DNA from 3 places in the Enterobacter bugandensis genome. Region 3 is predicted to be linked to each of the others. Evidence: predicted binding sites of a transcription regulator. Region 3 holds the regulator's gene; each other region holds the start of a gene.
The links. Region 3 encodes LexA, which represses DNA repair genes until DNA is damaged. Its sites were predicted from a motif close to TNCTGTATGTACATACAGNA; they were not measured.
Positions count from the first base shown of each region.

Region 1: the regulator LexA is predicted to act here: its motif matches at 4,427-4,446, upstream of sulA (SOS-induced cell division inhibitor SulA).
Region 2: the regulator LexA is predicted to act here: its motif matches at 2,485-2,504, upstream of dinB (DNA polymerase IV).

Region 1 is NZ_LT992502.1:1,684,974-1,690,788, reverse strand. It holds gene helD (DNA helicase IV) at 1-914, opposite strand, end outside; gene DG357_RS08105 (YccF domain-containing protein) at 1,038-1,484, shown strand; gene yccS (YccS family putative transporter) at 1,504-3,666, shown strand; gene DG357_RS08095 (TfoX/Sxy family DNA transformation protein) at 3,623-4,249, opposite strand; gene sulA (SOS-induced cell division inhibitor SulA) at 4,467-4,976, shown strand; gene ompA (porin OmpA) at 5,331-5,815, shown strand, end outside.
Region 2 is NZ_LT992502.1:1,007,668-1,013,482, forward strand. It holds gene nqrE (NADH:ubiquinone reductase (Na(+)-transporting) subunit E) at 1-27, shown strand, start outside; gene nqrF (NADH:ubiquinone reductase (Na(+)-transporting) subunit F) at 38-1,261, shown strand; gene nqrM ((Na+)-NQR maturation NqrM) at 1,264-1,464, shown strand; gene DG357_RS04830 (glycerophosphodiester phosphodiesterase family protein) at 1,495-2,358, opposite strand; gene dinB (DNA polymerase IV) at 2,517-3,575, shown strand; gene pepD (cytosol nonspecific dipeptidase) at 3,631-5,088, opposite strand; gene gpt (xanthine phosphoribosyltransferase) at 5,349-5,807, shown strand.
Region 3 is NZ_LT992502.1:316,529-322,343, forward strand. It holds gene gntU (gluconate transporter) at 1-291, shown strand, start outside; gene plsB (glycerol-3-phosphate 1-O-acyltransferase PlsB) at 394-2,814, opposite strand; gene DG357_RS01540 (diacylglycerol kinase) at 2,969-3,337, shown strand; gene lexA (transcriptional repressor LexA) at 3,446-4,054, shown strand; gene dinF (MATE family efflux transporter DinF) at 4,118-5,455, shown strand; partial or broken gene DG357_RS23280 (hypothetical protein) at 5,452-5,526, shown strand; gene DG357_RS01555 (CsbD family protein) at 5,576-5,785, shown strand.

The sequences.
Region 1 (5,815 bases), 1.4 Mb from region 3:
GCCTGTCGCGCCTGCGCGTCGTTTTCCAGTTTACTGATGGCTGGCACTTTTTTACTGCCCTGCTGAATGATATGCAGCGCGAGGGCATGGAAGGTTCTGGCGGTAATATCCCGGGTGTGCAGCCGTTCCTGGATGCGTTCGTCCATCTCCTGTGCCGCCTTACGGCCAAAAGCCAGAAGCAGGATCTGATCGGCAACGGCCTCCCCGGTGGTGAGAAGCCAGCCCGCACGCGCCACCAGCACCGACGTTTTACCGCTTCCGGCCCCCGCCAACACCAGCAGCGACTGCTCGCCGTTCACCACCGCGCGCGCCTGAGCAGGGTTGAGCGGTGAAGACTCCACCGTACTGAAAAAGTCGGCGTATTGGGTGAGCATGGCGTCCGTCCAGGCCTGGTTATGCGCCAGCCGGCTTTTATCCATATCGTTCAGCCAGGCCTGGCACTGACGCCAGGCATCGCGACAATTGTCGAACTCATCAAGACGCGTCACGGAGAGCGGCAGCGCCGAAAGTGCCTGTCGAATCTTTTGCTGCAGACCGGCGGTCTGCTGGCGCGTCAGCCACGTTTGCTGCGCGTTGCTTTGCGCGATATCGTCCAGCACCTGCTGCAGCACCTGAGCGGCAATCACGCTCATGTCGTGGCTCCACTGCTGCCAGAGCGCGTTCAGGTGATGGTGGAAACGCTGGGTTTCCGCCCACTCGGTACCGTGAAGGCGCACGACTTTGTCGTCAGGCAGAACGAACTCGAGCTCGCCCCACACCAGCCCGCGCTTGCAGTGAATAGCCAGAAGCTGATTAAACGGAATAAGGTATTCGTGGCGTTCTCCGGAGACTTTAACCCCGGCGTTGAGCAGAACAACTCTGTCATAGGGGTGTTGCGCCAGGCGTTTGCCTAAAGAAGTTGCTTTCAGTTCCATGTCCCGCCAAATCCACGAAGAGATAATTTACCTGACAGTTTAACTGCCAGTTTTAAGGTGCTCCAGCCTAAAAAAACGTTACAATCATTGGGCGTTAATTTTATCGAAAGGAAGTGAGGGTTTATGCGTACCGTTCTGAATGTGTTGAATTTTGTGCTGGGCGGTTTTGCCACCACCCTTTCCTGGCTTTTTGCCACGCTGGTGAGCATCGTCCTGATCTTCACCCTTCCCCTGACCCGTTCCTGCTGGGAAATCACGAAACTCTCGTTCATCCCCTACGGTAATGAAGCTATCCACGTTAACGAGCTGAACCCGGAAAGCAAAAGCGCCCTGATGAATACGGGGGGAACTTTGCTGAACATTCTGTGGCTGATTTTCTTCGGCTGGTGGCTGTGCATCATGCATATTTTTGCCGGTATTGCGCAGTGCATCTCAATAATTGGTATTCCGGTCGGGCTCGCGAACTTTAAGATCGCCGCCATCGCCCTTTGGCCCGTCGGGCGCAGGGTGGTTCCGGTCGAAGTGGCCCAGGCGGCGCGTGAAGCGAACGCACGTCGTCGTTTTCAGTAAATAAGGGCTGGCCGCGTTTATGCTAAGTCCACTGCTTCGCCGTTATACCTGGAACAGCGCCTGGCTCTACAACGTCAGGATATTTATCGCGCTTTGCGGCACGGCTGCCCTGCCGTGGTGGCTGAATGATGTCAAGCTCACCATCCCCCTCACGCTGGGGGTGGTGGCCGGAGCGCTGGCGGATCTGGACGATCGCCTGGCTGGGCGTTTGCGGAATCTGGTTATTACGCTCGTCTGTTTTTTTATCGCCTCCGCGTCCGTTGAGTTACTTTTCCCCTGGCCGTGGCTGTTTGCCCTTGGCCTTACCCTCTCCACCAGCGGGTTTATTTTGCTGGGCGGTCTGGGGCAGCGCTATGCCACTATCGCCTTTGGGGCCCTGCTGATCGCCATCTACACCATGCTGGGCGTTTCCCTGTACGACCAGTGGTATCAGCAGCCTGTGCTGCTGCTGTTGGGCGCCATCTGGTATAACCTGCTGACGTTAACCGGCCACCTAATCTTCCCGGTTCGTCCTCTGCAGGATAACCTTGCCCGCAGCTATGAGCAGCTAGCCCATTATCTGGAACTGAAATCCCGGCTGTTCGACCCGGATATTGAGGAAGAAAGCCAGGCGCCGCTTTACGATCTGGCGCTGGCAAACGGCCAGCTGGTCGCCACCCTTAACCAGACGAAAGCCTCGCTGCTTACCCGTCTGCGCGGCGATCGCGGCCAGCGCGGCACGCGCAGAACCTTGCACTACTATTTTGCCGCTCAGGACATTCATGAGCGCGCCAGCTCCTCACACGTTCAGTATGCCGCCCTGCGCGAGAAGTTCCGCTACAGCGACGTCATGTTCCGCTTTCAGCGCCTGCTGTCCATGCAGTCACAGGCATGCCAGCAGCTCGCGCGCTCCATTCTTTTGCGCACGCCCTATCAGCACGACTCCCGCTTCGAACGCGTGTTTAGCCATCTTGATGCGGCGCTCGACCGCGTGCAGGCCAGCGGAACGTCACCGGAACAGATCAAAGCGCTGGGTTTTCTGCTCAACAACCTGCGGGCGATTGATGCTCAGTTGGCGACGATTGAGTCCGAGCAGGCAATGGCACTGCCGGGCAGCGAGATGGATAACCAGCTTGCAGATGACAGCGTGCACAGCGTGAGCGATATGTGGCTAAGGCTGAGCCGCAACTTCACGCCGGAGTCGGCGCTGTTTCGTCACGCGGTGCGAATGTCCCTGGTCTTATGCGTGGGGTATGCTTTTATCCAGATAACCGGTTTGCACCACGGCTACTGGATCCTGCTGACCAGCCTGTTTGTCTGTCAGCCGAACTATAACGCCACCCGACACCGCCTGGCATTGCGTATTATCGGCACCCTGGTCGGCGTCGCCATTGGCCTTCCGGTGCTCTATTTCGTGCCGTCCATTGAAGGACAGCTGATCCTGATAGTGATCACCGGCGTGCTGTTCTTCGCGTTTCGCAACGTGCAGTACGCCCATGCCACAATGTTCATCACGCTGCTGGTTCTGCTCTGCTTTAACCTGCTGGGTGAAGGGTTCGAGGTCGCCCTGCCCCGCGTACTCGATACCCTGATTGGCTGCGCTATCGCCTGGGCCGCCGTCAGCTTTATCTGGCCGGACTGGCGTTTCCGTAATCTACCGCGCGTGTTAGACAGGGCTATGAACGCCAACTGCCGATACCTGGACGCCATCCTTGAGCAGTATCATCAGGGCCGCGATAACCGCCTGGCTTACCGGATAGCGCGCCGCGATGCGCACAACAGCGATGCGGAACTGGCCTCGGTGGTCTCTAACATGTCAACGGAGCCTCGCGCCACGGCCGAGATTCGTGAGACGGCTTTCCGGCTGCTCTGCCTGAACCATACCTTCACCAGCTATATTTCCACGCTGGGCGCCCACCGCGAAAAACTCACCAACCCGGGCATCCTCAACCTGCTGGATGACGCGGTCTGTTATGTCGATGATGCACTGCATCACCGGCCAGCCGATGAACCGCGCGTGAGACAGGCGCTGGATGAACTTACCCAACGTATTGCGCATCTTGAGCCTGGAAACGACAGCAAAGCGCCTCTGGTGTTGCAGCAGATTGGCCTGCTCATCGCCCTGCTGCCAGAAATTTGCCGGCTGCAACAGCAAATCGCTACCTGGAGGAGTGATTCTCCAGTGGCTCAGGCAGCGCATTAAACCACTCCGTCAACTCCCGGCGAATGCCGGCCGGGAGTGCCGCCTCATGCAGCCCCTCGATCGCTCCTTCCAGCGCGAATAGCACTTTGATACTCAGCGCTTTATTTTTCGCCCGCATCTTCAGCCAGCTCTCCCTTGCGCCAAGCGCCCGCAGTGTTTCTTCGTTGGTGATGCCCGCTTCAAAGAGCAACACTTCCAGCTGAAAGGTCAGGTTTGGCAGGTCCTTAAGTCGATTGCGCTGATGCCGCTGGTAACGCTCTTTTCTTGCCGCATTAAGTGCGAAAGTGGAGAGCTGAAGCAGACGCTCCCTGTCCTGCCATAGCCCCTCATCCACCCGGTAATAGTTGAGAAGCACCGGACGGCCCCGCTTCATCAGGGTCAAAAAAGACGCGGCATTTTTCACACAGTATTTCGCACTTTCTTCACAGGCACGGAGGTAGAGCTCACCTTCTGACACCATGGCAAAAACCGCATCATCCACTGCCAGGGTATAGCCGCCGAACAGCGCGCGATGATGAATTTCACCCAGCGGTGACAGGTATTCCTGGGATTTATAAATCCGTTCATAAGATATCTTTTTCATGATATTTCCCTTCAAAATCATAAAGTAACAACGAAATTTCTTACTAGCGGATCCGTTAGCAGGAAAATAGGCAACTTAGCGTCGTTGAGCAAGATGATTTTTCGAAGGGCATCAACATTGAATGAATTTTGCGAGTCGCTTTCCGAAAATGAGGTTGATCTTTATGCATACAGGGGTTACTGTATATCCATACAGTAACTACAGGGCTGGAATGAATATGTACACTTCAGGCTATGCAAATCGCTCAACTTATCTCTCCTCTACCGCGGGCACTGTCGCGCAGAACACCGTTGGGGGTGCTTCGACGGGGCTTATTAGTGAAGTGGTTTACCGTGAAGACCAGCCTCTGTTGACCCAACTCCTGCTGCTTCCGTTATTACAGCAGCTTGGTCAGCAATCACGCTGGCAGCTCTGGCTGTCGCCACAGCAGAAACTGAGCCGCCAATGGGTGCAGTCTGCAGGCCTGCCGCTGGCAAAGGTTATGCAGATCAACCAGCTTTCTCCCTGCGATACCGTCGAATCGATGATTCGCGCGTTACGCACCGGAAATTACAGCGTGGTGATCGGGTGGTTACCGGAAGAATTGACGGAAGAGGAACATTTTCGTCTGACCGAAGCGGCTGAAGAAGGGAATGCGATCGGGTTTATCATGCGCCCGGTTCGTCCAGATTCTTATCGCAGAGGACAACTTTCTGGGCTAAAAATTCACTCAAATTTGTATCATTGAGTGAAATTAAGATTTTTCCTGGAATTTTTTTTGACCGCAGGATGCGGTTTTAGTTCCCGGCCTCAAAATTGCGGCAAGGCTTGTCTGGTGCGGTTCTCCTTAATTTTATTGCACAAAATTCGTTCTAAAAATGTTAAATAATAGGTATACGGAACTTTTTTTTTCATATGCCTGACAGACTTCACACTTGTAAGTTTTCAGCTACGTTGTAGACTTTACATCGCCAGGGGTGCTCGGCCTAAGCCGAAGATATCGGTAGATTTATATTTGACCACGCCCCCCGGTGAAGGATTTAACCGTGATTCTCTCTTGAGACCTTCATGGCGAATTTTGGATGATAACGAGGCGCAAAAAATGAAAAAGACAGCTATCGCGATTGCAGTGGCACTGGCTGGCTTCGCTACCGTAGCGCAGGCCGCTCCGAAAGATAATACCTGGTATGCAGGTGGTAAACTGGGCTGGTCTCAGTTCCATGACACTGGCTGGTACAACAGCAGCCTGAACAACGATGGCCCTACTCACGAGAGCCAGCTTGGTGCAGGTGCGTTCGGTGGCTATCAGGTTAACCCGTATGTTGGCTTTGAAATGGGTTACGACTGGTTAGGTCGTATGCCATACAAAGGCGACACCATCAATGGCGCTTTCAAAGCTCAGGGCGTTCAGCTGACCGCTAAACTGGGTTACCCAGTAACTGACGATCTGGACGTGTACACCCGTCTGGGCGGCATGGTATGGCGTGCAGACTCCAGCAACAACATCGCTGGCGACGACCATGACACTGGCGTTTCCCCAGTATTCGCTGGTGGCGTTGAGTGGGCTATGACCCGTGACATCGCTAC
Region 2 (5,815 bases), 690 kb from region 3:
ATGTCCTTCTCCGGTGTGCAGCTATAAGGGTTAACAAATGGAAATTATTCTTGGCGTGGTGATGTTCACGCTGATAGTACTGGTGCTGTCAGGGCTGATTCTGGCGGCGCGCGCAAAGCTGGTTAATTCCGGGGACGTGATCATTGATATCAATGACGATCCGCAGAACCAGATCCGCACTCCGGCAGGGGACAAGCTGCTTAATACGCTCTCGGGCAACGGGATTTTTGTCTCGTCAGCCTGCGGTGGAGGCGGCTCATGCGGGCAGTGCCGTGTGACTGTGAAAGAGGGGGGCGGTGATATTCTGCCTACTGAACTGTCGCATATCACGAAGCGTGAAGCGAAAGAGGGGTGCCGCCTGGCGTGCCAGGTCGCGGTGCGTCAGAACATGAAGATTGAGCTGCCGGAAGAGATTTTCGGCGTGAAAAAATGGGAGTGCGAGGTTATCTCGAACGATAACAAAGCCACGTTTATTAAAGAGCTCAAGCTGCGTGTCCCTGAAGGGGAGAGCGTCCCGTTCCGTGCAGGTGGGTATATCCAGATTGAGTGTCCGGCGCACACCGTGGCGTATGCGGACTTCGACGTGCCCGATGAGTACCGGGCCGACTGGGATAAATTTAATCTCTTCCGCTTTGTTTCCGAGGTAAAAGAGCCCGCGCTGCGCGCCTATTCCATGGCTAACTACCCGGAAGAGAAGGGCATTATCATGCTCAACGTGCGTATCGCCACGCCGCCGCCAAACGTGCCTGACGCGCCGCCGGGCGTGATGTCGTCGTATATCTGGTCTCTTAAGCCAGGCGACAAGGTGACGATCTCCGGTCCGTTCGGCGAGTTTTTTGCTAAAGATACCGACGCTGAAATGGTCTTTATCGGCGGCGGTGCGGGTATGGCCCCTATGCGCTCGCACATCTTTGACCAGCTCAAGCGTCTCGGCAGCAAGCGTAAAATCAGCTTCTGGTACGGTGCGCGCTCGCTGCGCGAAATGTTCTACGACGATGAGTTTGAACAGCTGGCGCGTGAGAATCCGAACTTTACCTTCCACGTGGCGCTCTCCGATCCGCAGCCGGAAGATAACTGGACGGGCTATACGGGATTCATTCACAACGTGCTGTATGAAAACTACCTCAAACAGCACCCGGCACCGGAAGACTGCGAGTTCTATATGTGTGGTCCGCCAATGATGAACGCCGCCGTGATCAAGATGCTCAAAGATCTCGGCGTGGAAGATGAAAACATCCTCCTTGATGATTTCGGAGGCTGATTATGTTGACCTTTCTGGCAACCTTTGCGGTGTTTTTGCTGGTGGTGTTCGGTATGTCTTTAGGCTGGATCATCAAGCGTAAAAGCATTCAGGGCAGCTGTGGAGGTATCTCTTCCATCGGAATGGAAAAGGTGTGCGACTGCCCCGAACCGTGCGATGCACGTAAAAAGCGCATGGCCCGGGATCAGCAGAGGATCATCTAGGAAAAGGCCGCTTCGTGCGGCCTTTATCATTTATTTTGCCCAGCTTTTGGCTTTGGCTGGTGAGTCTACAAGAACCCCTTCGGCACCCAGTGTTTTCGCCTTCTGGTAATCCTCTTCAGAGTTCACGCCGATAAAAATCAGATGGGCATTGCCCTGAGAGCGGAAGCAGTCAACGGCCTCTTTGTCCCACGTTAATGTTGCAGGAGAGACACCTTCGCCTAAGGTGAATTTCTCGACCACTTCTACTTTTCGGTTTAACTCAAGCCCGTACCAGTAATCGTCCATTTTTTGTGAAGGAGGCAGACATTCATGGCTCAACGAAATCGTGGCCAGACGCGTGCGGGTTTCGCTGCGCGTGACAAAGCGGGGGATTTCGACAGGCAATGCTTCCATATAGCGATCTTCGGTTGAATAAACGCGAACGCGATTCAGGCTGTTGGTCTCTTTCAATACGTTAAGCAGCGCGTTGCCCATGGTCGCCGGATCGGCATCCGGCGATTTGATGTCAATGAAAAAACGCGTATCTGGCCAGGCGCTCAGCACCGACTTCAGCGTCGGTATCGGGGAATTAAGCAGGTTTTCCGGCAGGCCCTTATCTTTCCACTTCACGCTGGCATCCGCTTTTGCCAGTTCTTCAGCGGTATACTGCGACACCTTTCCCTGCAGATTGGTTAACGCTTTCAGATCGGCAGGTCGATAGAGAACCGGTACGCCATCCCGACTGAGCTGCACGGTTATCCAGACGATATCTGCTTTGTTTTCGAGGGCGAGCTTAATGGCTGGCAGGGTATTTTCAGGTGCATCGGCAGTCCCGCCCCGGTGGGCAACGATCGCAGGGCTAGCAGATGCAGCACTCGCCAGAAACAGTAACGAAATCGGGAGAATTTTCTTCATGAATAATTACGCTCCATTGATTTTATAAATGTATGTATATAAAGGCTTTATTACGAATGTTTGTAACACGTTTATATGACAACCGTGAGTAAGGAAAATAGCTGACGCATTTTTTGCCTTTTGTTATACTGTATATAAATACATGTGTGGTATGACCGATGCGCAAAATAATCCATGTCGATATGGACTGCTTTTTTGCCGCAGTGGAGATGCGTGACAACCCGGCGCTGCGGGATATTCCCATCGCCATTGGCGGCAGCCGCGTTCAGCGCGGTGTGATCAGCACCGCCAACTATCCTGCACGCAAATTTGGCGTGCGCAGCGCCATGCCGACGGCGATGGCGCTAAAACTGTGTCCGCACCTTACTCTTTTGCCCGGGCGCTTTGACGCCTATAAAGAAGCGTCAAACCATATACGCGAAATCTTCTCCCGCTACACCTCACTGATTGAACCGCTTTCGCTGGACGAAGCCTATCTGGACGTCACCGACAGCCTGCACTGTCACGGCTCCGCTACCCTGATGGCGCAGGAGATCCGCCAGACCATTTTCAACGAGCTGAATCTCACCGCGTCGGCAGGCGTCGCGCCGGTAAAATTTCTCGCCAAAATTGCTTCCGATTTAAATAAACCCAACGGCCAGTACGTCATCACCCCTGAAGAGGTCCCGGCGTTTTTAAAAACGCTGCCGCTTGGCAAAATCCCCGGCGTAGGCAAAGTCTCCGCCGCGAAGCTGGAAAGTATGGGGTTACGCACCTGCGAAGACGTGCAGCGAAGCGACCTGGCTATGCTGCTCAAGCGCTTTGGGAAGTTTGGCCGCGTGCTGTGGGAGCGCAGTCAGGGCATTGACGACCGCGATGTAAACAACGAACGGCTTCGTAAATCGGTCGGGGTTGAGCGCACGCTGAGCGAAGACATCCATGACTGGTCGGAATGCGAAACCATTATTACGGAACAGCTCTATCCGGAGCTGGAGCGACGCCTGATCAAAGTAAAGCCTGATTTACTGATTGCCCGACAGGGCATCAAGCTGAAATTTAACGACTTTCAGCAGACGACGCAGGAGCACGTCTGGCCGCGCCTGAACAAAGAAGATCTTATCGCAACGGCGAAAAAGGCGTGGGAAGAACGACGAGGCGGACGAGGGGTGAGGCTGGTGGGACTGCACGTCACGCTGCTGGATCCGCAGCTGGAGCGTCAGCTGGTTTTGGGATTGTAGATTACACTCATCGTAGGCCCGGCAAGCGTAGCGCCGCCGGGCAACAGACGACAAATTACTTCGCAGGGATCGCCTTCAGCAGTTCCGTCAACAGCGTCCAGTAATGACCGACGCTTTCAATATGAACCTGCTCATCCGGCGAGTGTGGACCGGTAATGGTTGGCCCGATGGAAACCATGTCCATGTCCGGATACGGCTTCTTAAACAGACCACATTCCAGACCCGCGTGGATCACCTGGATGTTCGGGGTGCTGTTGAACAGACGCTGATAAGTTTCACGCACCAGCGCCATCACCGGAGAGCTTGCATCCGGCTGCCAGCCTGGGTAGCTGCCTTTGGCGGAGGTTTTCGCGCCCGCCAGCGCACCCAGAGATTCCAGCATGCTTACTACATACTCTTTACCGCTGTCGATCAGGGAGCGGATCAGGCAGATAATTTCCGCACTGTCGTCGCTCATAGTCACCACGCCCACGTTCAGAGAGGTTTCCACCACGCCTTTCGCCACGTCAGAGTTGCGAATCACGCCGTTTGGCGTCGCGTTCAGCAGCTGAACGAAGCTGTCGCGAGACTGCGCGGTCAGGGCGGCTTTATCCGTAGACACGGATTCCAGCACCACGGTCAGGTTCTTCTCTTTCGCCGACAGTTCGTTTTTCAGGATATCCAGGTAGACGCTGGAGAGTTTTTTCAGCTCGTCCGCTTTCGCCGCTGGCACCGCCACGGTGGCAAAGGCTTCGCGTGGGATCGCGTTGCGCAGGGTGCCGCCGTTGAAGTCCACCAGACGCAGGTCCAGCTCGGCCGCATGGCCCGCCAGGAAGCGCGCCAGCAGTTTGTTGGCGTTACCCAGGCCCAGGTGAATATCACCGCCGGAGTGACCGCCTTTCAGCCCTTTCAGCGTCAGCTTGAAGGTCTGGTAGCCAGCAGGGATCGCTTCGCGTGACAGCGGCAGGGTAGAGATGAAATCAATCCCGCCCGCGCAGCCCATGTAGATCTCGCCTTCTTCTTCGGAGTCGGTGTTGATCAGGATATCTGCCTGCAGCCAGTTCGCCTGCAGACCGAACGCGCCGTCCATGCCCGCTTCTTCGGTCATGGTCAGCAGCACTTCCAGCGGACCGTGTTCAACGCTGTCGTCAGCCAGCACCGCCAGCGCAGAGGCCATACCGATGCCGTTGTCCGCGCCCAGGGTGGTGCCGCGCGCTTTTACCCAGTCGCCATCGATGTACGGCTGGATTGGGTCTTTAGTGAAGTCGTGAACGGTGTCGTTGTTTTTCTGTGGCACCATGTCCAGGTGCGCCTGCAGTACAACCGGTTTACGGTTTTCCATGCCTGCGGTAGCCGGTTTGCGGATCAGAATGTTGCCAACCTGGTCGCGCTCTGCGTGCAGACCTTTTTCCTTCGCCCAACCCATAATATGTTCGGCAAGCTGTTCTTCATGGTAGGAAGGGTGTGGAATGGAGCAAATTTTGGCAAAAATATCCCACAGCGGCTGCGGAGATAATTGAGACAGTTCAGACACGATAAGTCTCCTTGTCGAGGCGCTGCAAACAGGGTTGCAGGCCACAGGGTTAGCAGGTTAATAGTTACCACAAGACAGGCTTGCGAGATGCAACTGAGAATACCACTTTCTCTGCTGGCTGGTAGCATAAAGCATGTAAAAACTCAGGCAGGGAGCGCTAAACACTGGTTTTTAGTGCGCCAGATCTCTATAATCTCGCGCAACCTATTTCCCCCTCGAACACTTTTTAAGCCGTATAAAAACAGGCTGGGACACTTCACATGAGCGAAAAATACGTCGTCACCTGGGACATGTTGCAGATTCACGCACGCAAACTGGCTGCGCGTCTGATGCCTTCCGAACAGTGGAAAGGCATTATTGCCGTCAGCCGTGGCGGTCTGGTACCGGGGGCGCTGCTGGCACGTGAGCTGGGTATTCGTCATGTCGATACCGTCTGCATCTCCAGCTATGACCATGATAACCAGCGTGAGCTGAAAGTGCTGAAACGCGCTGAAGGCGACGGTGAAGGCTTCATCGTTATTGATGACCTGGTGGATACCGGCGGTACTGCGGTCGCTATTCGCGAAATGTACCCGAAAGCGCACTTCGTGACGATCTTCGCTAAGCCAGCGGGTCGCCCACTGGTTGACGATTACGTCATTGATATCCCACAGGATACCTGGATTGAACAGCCGTGGGATATGGGCGTGGTCTTCGTGCCGCCTATCTCAGGCCGTTAATACCAGTA
Region 3 (5,815 bases):
GTGCGTATCATTCAGGGGTCTGCAACCGTGGCGTGCTTAACCGCCGTGGGTCTGGTGATGCCGGTAATTGAACAGCTCAACTACTCCGGTGCGCAGATGGCCGCGCTGTCTATCTGCATCGCGGGCGGTTCGATTGTCGTCTCGCACGTTAACGACGCTGGCTTCTGGCTGTTCGGCAAGTTTACCGGTGCGACCGAAGCGCAAACGCTGAAAACCTGGACGCTGATGGAAACCATCCTCGGCACCACCGGGGCCATTGTCGGGATGATTGCCTTTACGCTGCTCAGCTAAATGCAATGATTTAACAAGGCAAAAAAGGCCCGGTAGCGTCATCGCTTACCGGGCCTTTTTTATTATCCAGGGCATCAGGCCGGGCCATAACCCGGCATTGTGTTACTCGCCCTGCGTCGCGCTCTCAATCGTCAAGCGCACATCCGACGTAATCAGTTCAGCCAGCATCTGGTAAACCTTCAGCGTCTCTTCTGGCTCGGCATCGCCCGTATCGCTGATGAAGCCTTCGTCACGCAGCGTCAGCACCAGCGAGCTGAAGACCGCTTTGTCGAAGAATTCCGGGGCGTTAATGCCGTGCAGAACGGACAGGCGCTGCGCCAGCGTCCGGCTCTCTTTCTCCAGCGTGCCGCGGTTGATCGACGGGTTCGCGCTCAGCAGCCAGAACGTAATGGCGTAGCGCTGCAGCGTTTCGCGCGCACCGGCCGCCAGCAGTTGCAGGGTACGGGAGCGTGACGGATTGATGTGCAACTCGTCGTTCGCAACGGTGATCAGCCCCTGACGGCGCAGCTCTTCCGTCAGTTTATCCAGCTCAACGGCCAGTTCTTCCTTGCTCCAGCGCAGGAATAGCTCCGCTTTAAGCATTGGGTAGAGCGTCTCAACGTGGCGCAACAGCTCCTGACGTGAAATACGGCGATGCTGGGTGATAATGGCCGCCATGAGCGACGGCAGCATCAGCATATGAGCGATGTTGTTGCGGTAGTACGTCATCAGTACGGCCTGCTCGCGCGGCAGAATGATGATATCGCCGATCGTATCTTTCTCGACTTCGAACTTGTTCATCTGCAGCGCGTGATCGATAAGCTCGCTGGCGGTAGCAGAAGGGGCTGTCGAATCAACCGAGTATGGCACGTTGCGCATCATGTCCAGATAGCAGTCCAGCTGCTCCGTGAGCTGTTCACGGGTCAGGGAACGCTGACGTGAAGCCAGCAGCGCCGTACAGCACAGGTTCATCGCATTGGCCGCACCGGCGTTGTTAATGCGCACCATCAGTTCGGACGCGATACCGTTCACCGTTGGCGTCAGCCAGGCCGGACGCACCGCTTCGATAGGATCGATAGACTCGCGCCAATCCGGAACATGATGGTTCAGATACGTCATCAGCGGCATCGGCTCGCCAAAGTTTACGTAGCCCTGACCCAGGTTGCGTAACTTGCTCAGGCCGCGCAGCATCTGCGGCAGGCTCTCTTTTTCTTTGGTCGCACCGCGCAGCTCTTTGGCGTACGTGCCAACTTCCATCACGTGCTCATAGCCAATGTAAATTGGCACAAGCGTGATTGGACGCGTACCGCCGCGCAGCATCGCCTGAATGGTCATCGACAGCGTGCCGGTCTTCGGATCGAGCAGACGACCGGTACGGGAGCGCCCGCCCTCAACGAAGTACTCTACGGAGTAGCCGCGGCTGAACAGCTCGCCTAGATACTCGCGGAACACGGTGGAGTAGAGCTTGTTGCCCTTGAAGGTACGACGAATAAAGAACGCGCCCAGGCGGCGGAAAATCGGGCCTGCTGGCCAGAAGTTCAGGTTAATACCGGCGGCAATGTGCGGCGGTACCAGTCCCTGGTGATAGAGCACGTAGGAGAGAAGCAGGTAGTCCATGTGGCTGCGGTGGCAGGGGACATAGACAATCTCATGACCATCGTGCGCCAGCTGACGTACACGCTCAGCGTTATGCACGTTGATGCCCTGATACAGGCGGTTCCAGGTAAAGCCGAGAATACGATCGGACAGGCGAATCATCTCGTAGGAGAAGTTCGCTGCGATCTCTTCCATCAGCGCAATGGCGTTCTGCTGGGCTTTCTCATGGGAAATTTTCTTGCTGCGCGCTTCGTCTTCAACGGCGCGGGCGATCGCTTTGGAGGCCAGCAGCTTGTTGAACAGGTCCTGACGCGCCGGAAGACGTGGCCCTACGGCCGCCAGGCGCTGACGGGCGAAGTGCATACGTGCCACGCGCGCCAGTTTTTGCGCGATGATCTTGTCAGTGCCGTGCTCGTCCGCCATTCGGCGAAGGGAGACGGAAGGGGAGAAGCGCACAAAGCTGTCGCGTCCCAGCCAGGAGACCGCGAAGAATTTCTGGATGCCGTTAAGCATGCGCAGCGGCGGGTTCTCTTCGCCTTTTTCGCGGCCCGGACGGCGACCAAACATCACCGATACCGGCACCATCTGTACATCCAGGTCAGGATTGCTGCGGTGCAGGTCGAGATAGTCGTGGAACAGCTTGATGGACTCTTCTTTCGGTGTGTAATAGGTAAACACGCGCGGCCCGCCGTGAATGAACACGTAGCGCGGCAGCAAAGTGCCGTCAACTTCCAGTGGTTCAAGTGGATCGGGTAAATCATGCGCCAGACACTGGGCACGGAGCGTTAGCAGGTCTGCCTTAGAGTTATAAGGCAAAACGTACATAATAGGGCGCGACGTATCGAGCCCCAGTTCCAGCGCGGGTTCTGCTGGGATAGACTTGCTTTTTACCAGTATGCTTAATGGTAAATTAAGTAATTTGTAGTAAATTCGTGGCCAGCCGGACATAAACGATGTAAAGCCTCTGGTTAATAATGCAATTGCGGCGCAAGGATAACAGAAAGCGCGCAAAATTTCTGTTGTTACCCGTCATACTTCAGGCGGCAGCGAAACGCGCTGCAGCTCCTGTTACTGACGCTCTTTTTTAAAAAAGGTTCTTTTAATGGCCAATAATACCACTGGGTTGACGCGTATCATCAAAGCCGCCGGCTATTCATGGAAAGGTTTCCGTGCCGCGTGGGTCAATGAAGCTGCTTTTCGCCAGGAAGGTGTCGCCGCTATCGTCGCGGTTATCATCGCCTGTTTCCTTGATGTAGATGCCATTACCCGCGTGCTTCTCATCGGTTCCGTACTTCTGGTGATGATAGTGGAAATTCTCAATAGCGCTATTGAGGCCGTGGTCGACCGGATCGGCTCTGATTTTCACGAGCTCTCTGGCCGCGCGAAAGATATGGGCTCCGCCGCTGTCCTGCTGGCGATTATCACCGCAGCCATTACCTGGGTCACGCTGCTTTGGTCACATTTCCGATGATGCTCGAGGAATAATTAAGTCCCTGGTTTTTTGTGCAGTTTTTGGTTCCAAAATCGCCTTTGACTGTATATACTCACAGCATAACTGTATATACACCCAGGGGGCGGAATGAAAGCATTAACGACCAGGCAGCAAGAGGTGTTTGATCTCATTCGGGATCATATCGGCCAGACGGGTATGCCACCCACGCGTGCGGAAATCGCGCAGCGTCTGGGTTTCCGTTCTCCGAATGCTGCCGAGGAACACCTGAAAGCGCTGGCGCGTAAGGGTGTGATTGAGATTGTGTCAGGCGCGTCGCGTGGTATCCGCCTGCTGGTGGAAGAAGAGACGGGCATTCCGCTGATAGGCCGCGTTGCTGCAGGTGAACCGCTGCTGGCACAACAGCATATTGAAGGTCACTACCAGGTCGATCCTGGTATGTTCAAGCCGAGCGCTGATTTTCTGCTGCGCGTTAGCGGGATGTCGATGAAAGACATCGGCATTCTTGATGGCGACCTTCTGGCCGTTCACAAAACGCAGGATGTGCGAAACGGCCAGGTGGTGGTTGCGCGCATTGATGACGAAGTGACCGTTAAGCGCCTGAAAAAACAGGGTAACACTGTTCAGCTGTTGCCCGAAAACAACGAGTTCACCCCGATTGTGGTCGACCTCCGCGAACAGAGTTTCTCTATTGAAGGTCTGGCTGTTGGCGTGATTCGTAACGGCGAATGGCTGTAATCTCTTCCTGACAGGCTACGCTTCCGCTGTAGCCTGCTTCATTTACCCTTCCCGGTATCTCTCATGTCACTGCTGACGGCATCTGATAAGGCATTGTGGCGTCTTGCCCTGCCGATGATTTTCTCCAATATCACCGTGCCCTTGCTGGGTCTGGTCGATACGGCCGTTATTGGTCATCTCGATTCCCCTGTTTATCTTGGCGGCGTGGCGATTGGCGCGACGGCAACCAGCTTCCTGTTTATGCTGCTGCTCTTTTTGCGTATGAGTACTACCGGGCTCACGGCACAGGCGTATGGTGCGAAAGATCCGTTACGTCTGGCGCGTGCGCTGGTGCAGCCGCTGATCCTGGCGCTTGGCGCGGGGGTACTCATTGTTTTACTGCGCACGCCCCTGATAGACTTTGCGCTCCATGTTGTTGGTGGCAGCGAGGCGGTACTGGAGCAGGCGCGTCGCTTCCTGGAAATCCGCTGGCTCAGCGCGCCCGCTTCGCTGGCAAACCTGGTTCTGCTGGGTTGGTTACTGGGTGTGCAATACGCCCGTGCGCCAGTGATTTTGCTGGTCGTGGGAAACCTTCTCAACATTGTGCTCGATCTCTGGCTGGTGATGGGCCTGCATATGGACGTGCGCGGGGCGGCACTGGCGACGGCGATTGCCGAATACGGAACCTTACTCATTGGGCTGTGGATGGTCTGGCGCGTGATGGCCCTGCGCGGGATATCCCTCGTAATGCTGAAAACCGCATGGCGCGGCAATATCCGTAAACTGCTGGCGCTCAACCGTGACATCATGCTGCGCTCGCTTCTGCTACAACTCTGTTTTGGCGCATTGACGGTTTTTGGTGCCCGTCTTGGGCCTGAGATCGTCGCGGTGAATGCGGTCCTGATGACATTGCTGACGTTTACCGCCTACGCGCTGGATGGCTTCGCCTACGCCGTTGAGGCGCATTCCGGGCAGGCGTACGGCGCGCGGGAAAGTGGCCAGCTTAGGGATGTCTGGCGGGCAGCCTGTCGACAAGCGGGACTGGTCGCGCTGGCGTTTGCACTGATTTATGCCTGTTTTGGCCGTGACATTATTGCATTACTCACTTCGATCCCGGCTTTACGTGAACTGGCGGACCACTACATCGTCTGGCAGGTGATCTTGCCGGTGGTGGGGGTGTGGTGTTATCTGCTGGACGGCATGTTTATCGGTGCGACGCGCGGAGCGGAAATGCGCAACAGTATGGCGGTTGCGGCGGCGGGGTTTGGTTTGACGCTGCTGACGCTTCCGTGGCTGGGTAATCACGGTTTGTGGCTGGCGCTTGCGGTCTTTCTCTCCCTGCGCGGCCTCTCGCTTGCCTTTATCTGGCATCGCCACTGGCAAAATAATACCTGGCTTCCTTCCCGTCACGATATATCGTGACGGTTAAAGATTCCGAATATGAAATCAACTGCCGAATCCTCAACTACAATTATTATCACGTCCAGCAGAAAAGAACGTAACGGACGTTACGACCCGACGCTTAACTAAGAGGACACGATGATGAATAAAGACGAAATCGGCGGCAACTGGAAGCAGTTCAAAGGTAAAGCGAAAGAACAGTGGGGTAAGCTGACTGATGACGATATGACCGTCATTGAAGGCAAGCGCGATCAGCTTGTCGGTAAAATTCAGGAACGTTACGGCTACGCGAAAGATCAGGCGGAAAACGAAGTCAAAGACTGGGAAACCCGTAACGACTACCGCTGGTAACGCTGAATAACCCACAGAGGCGGCTTAAGA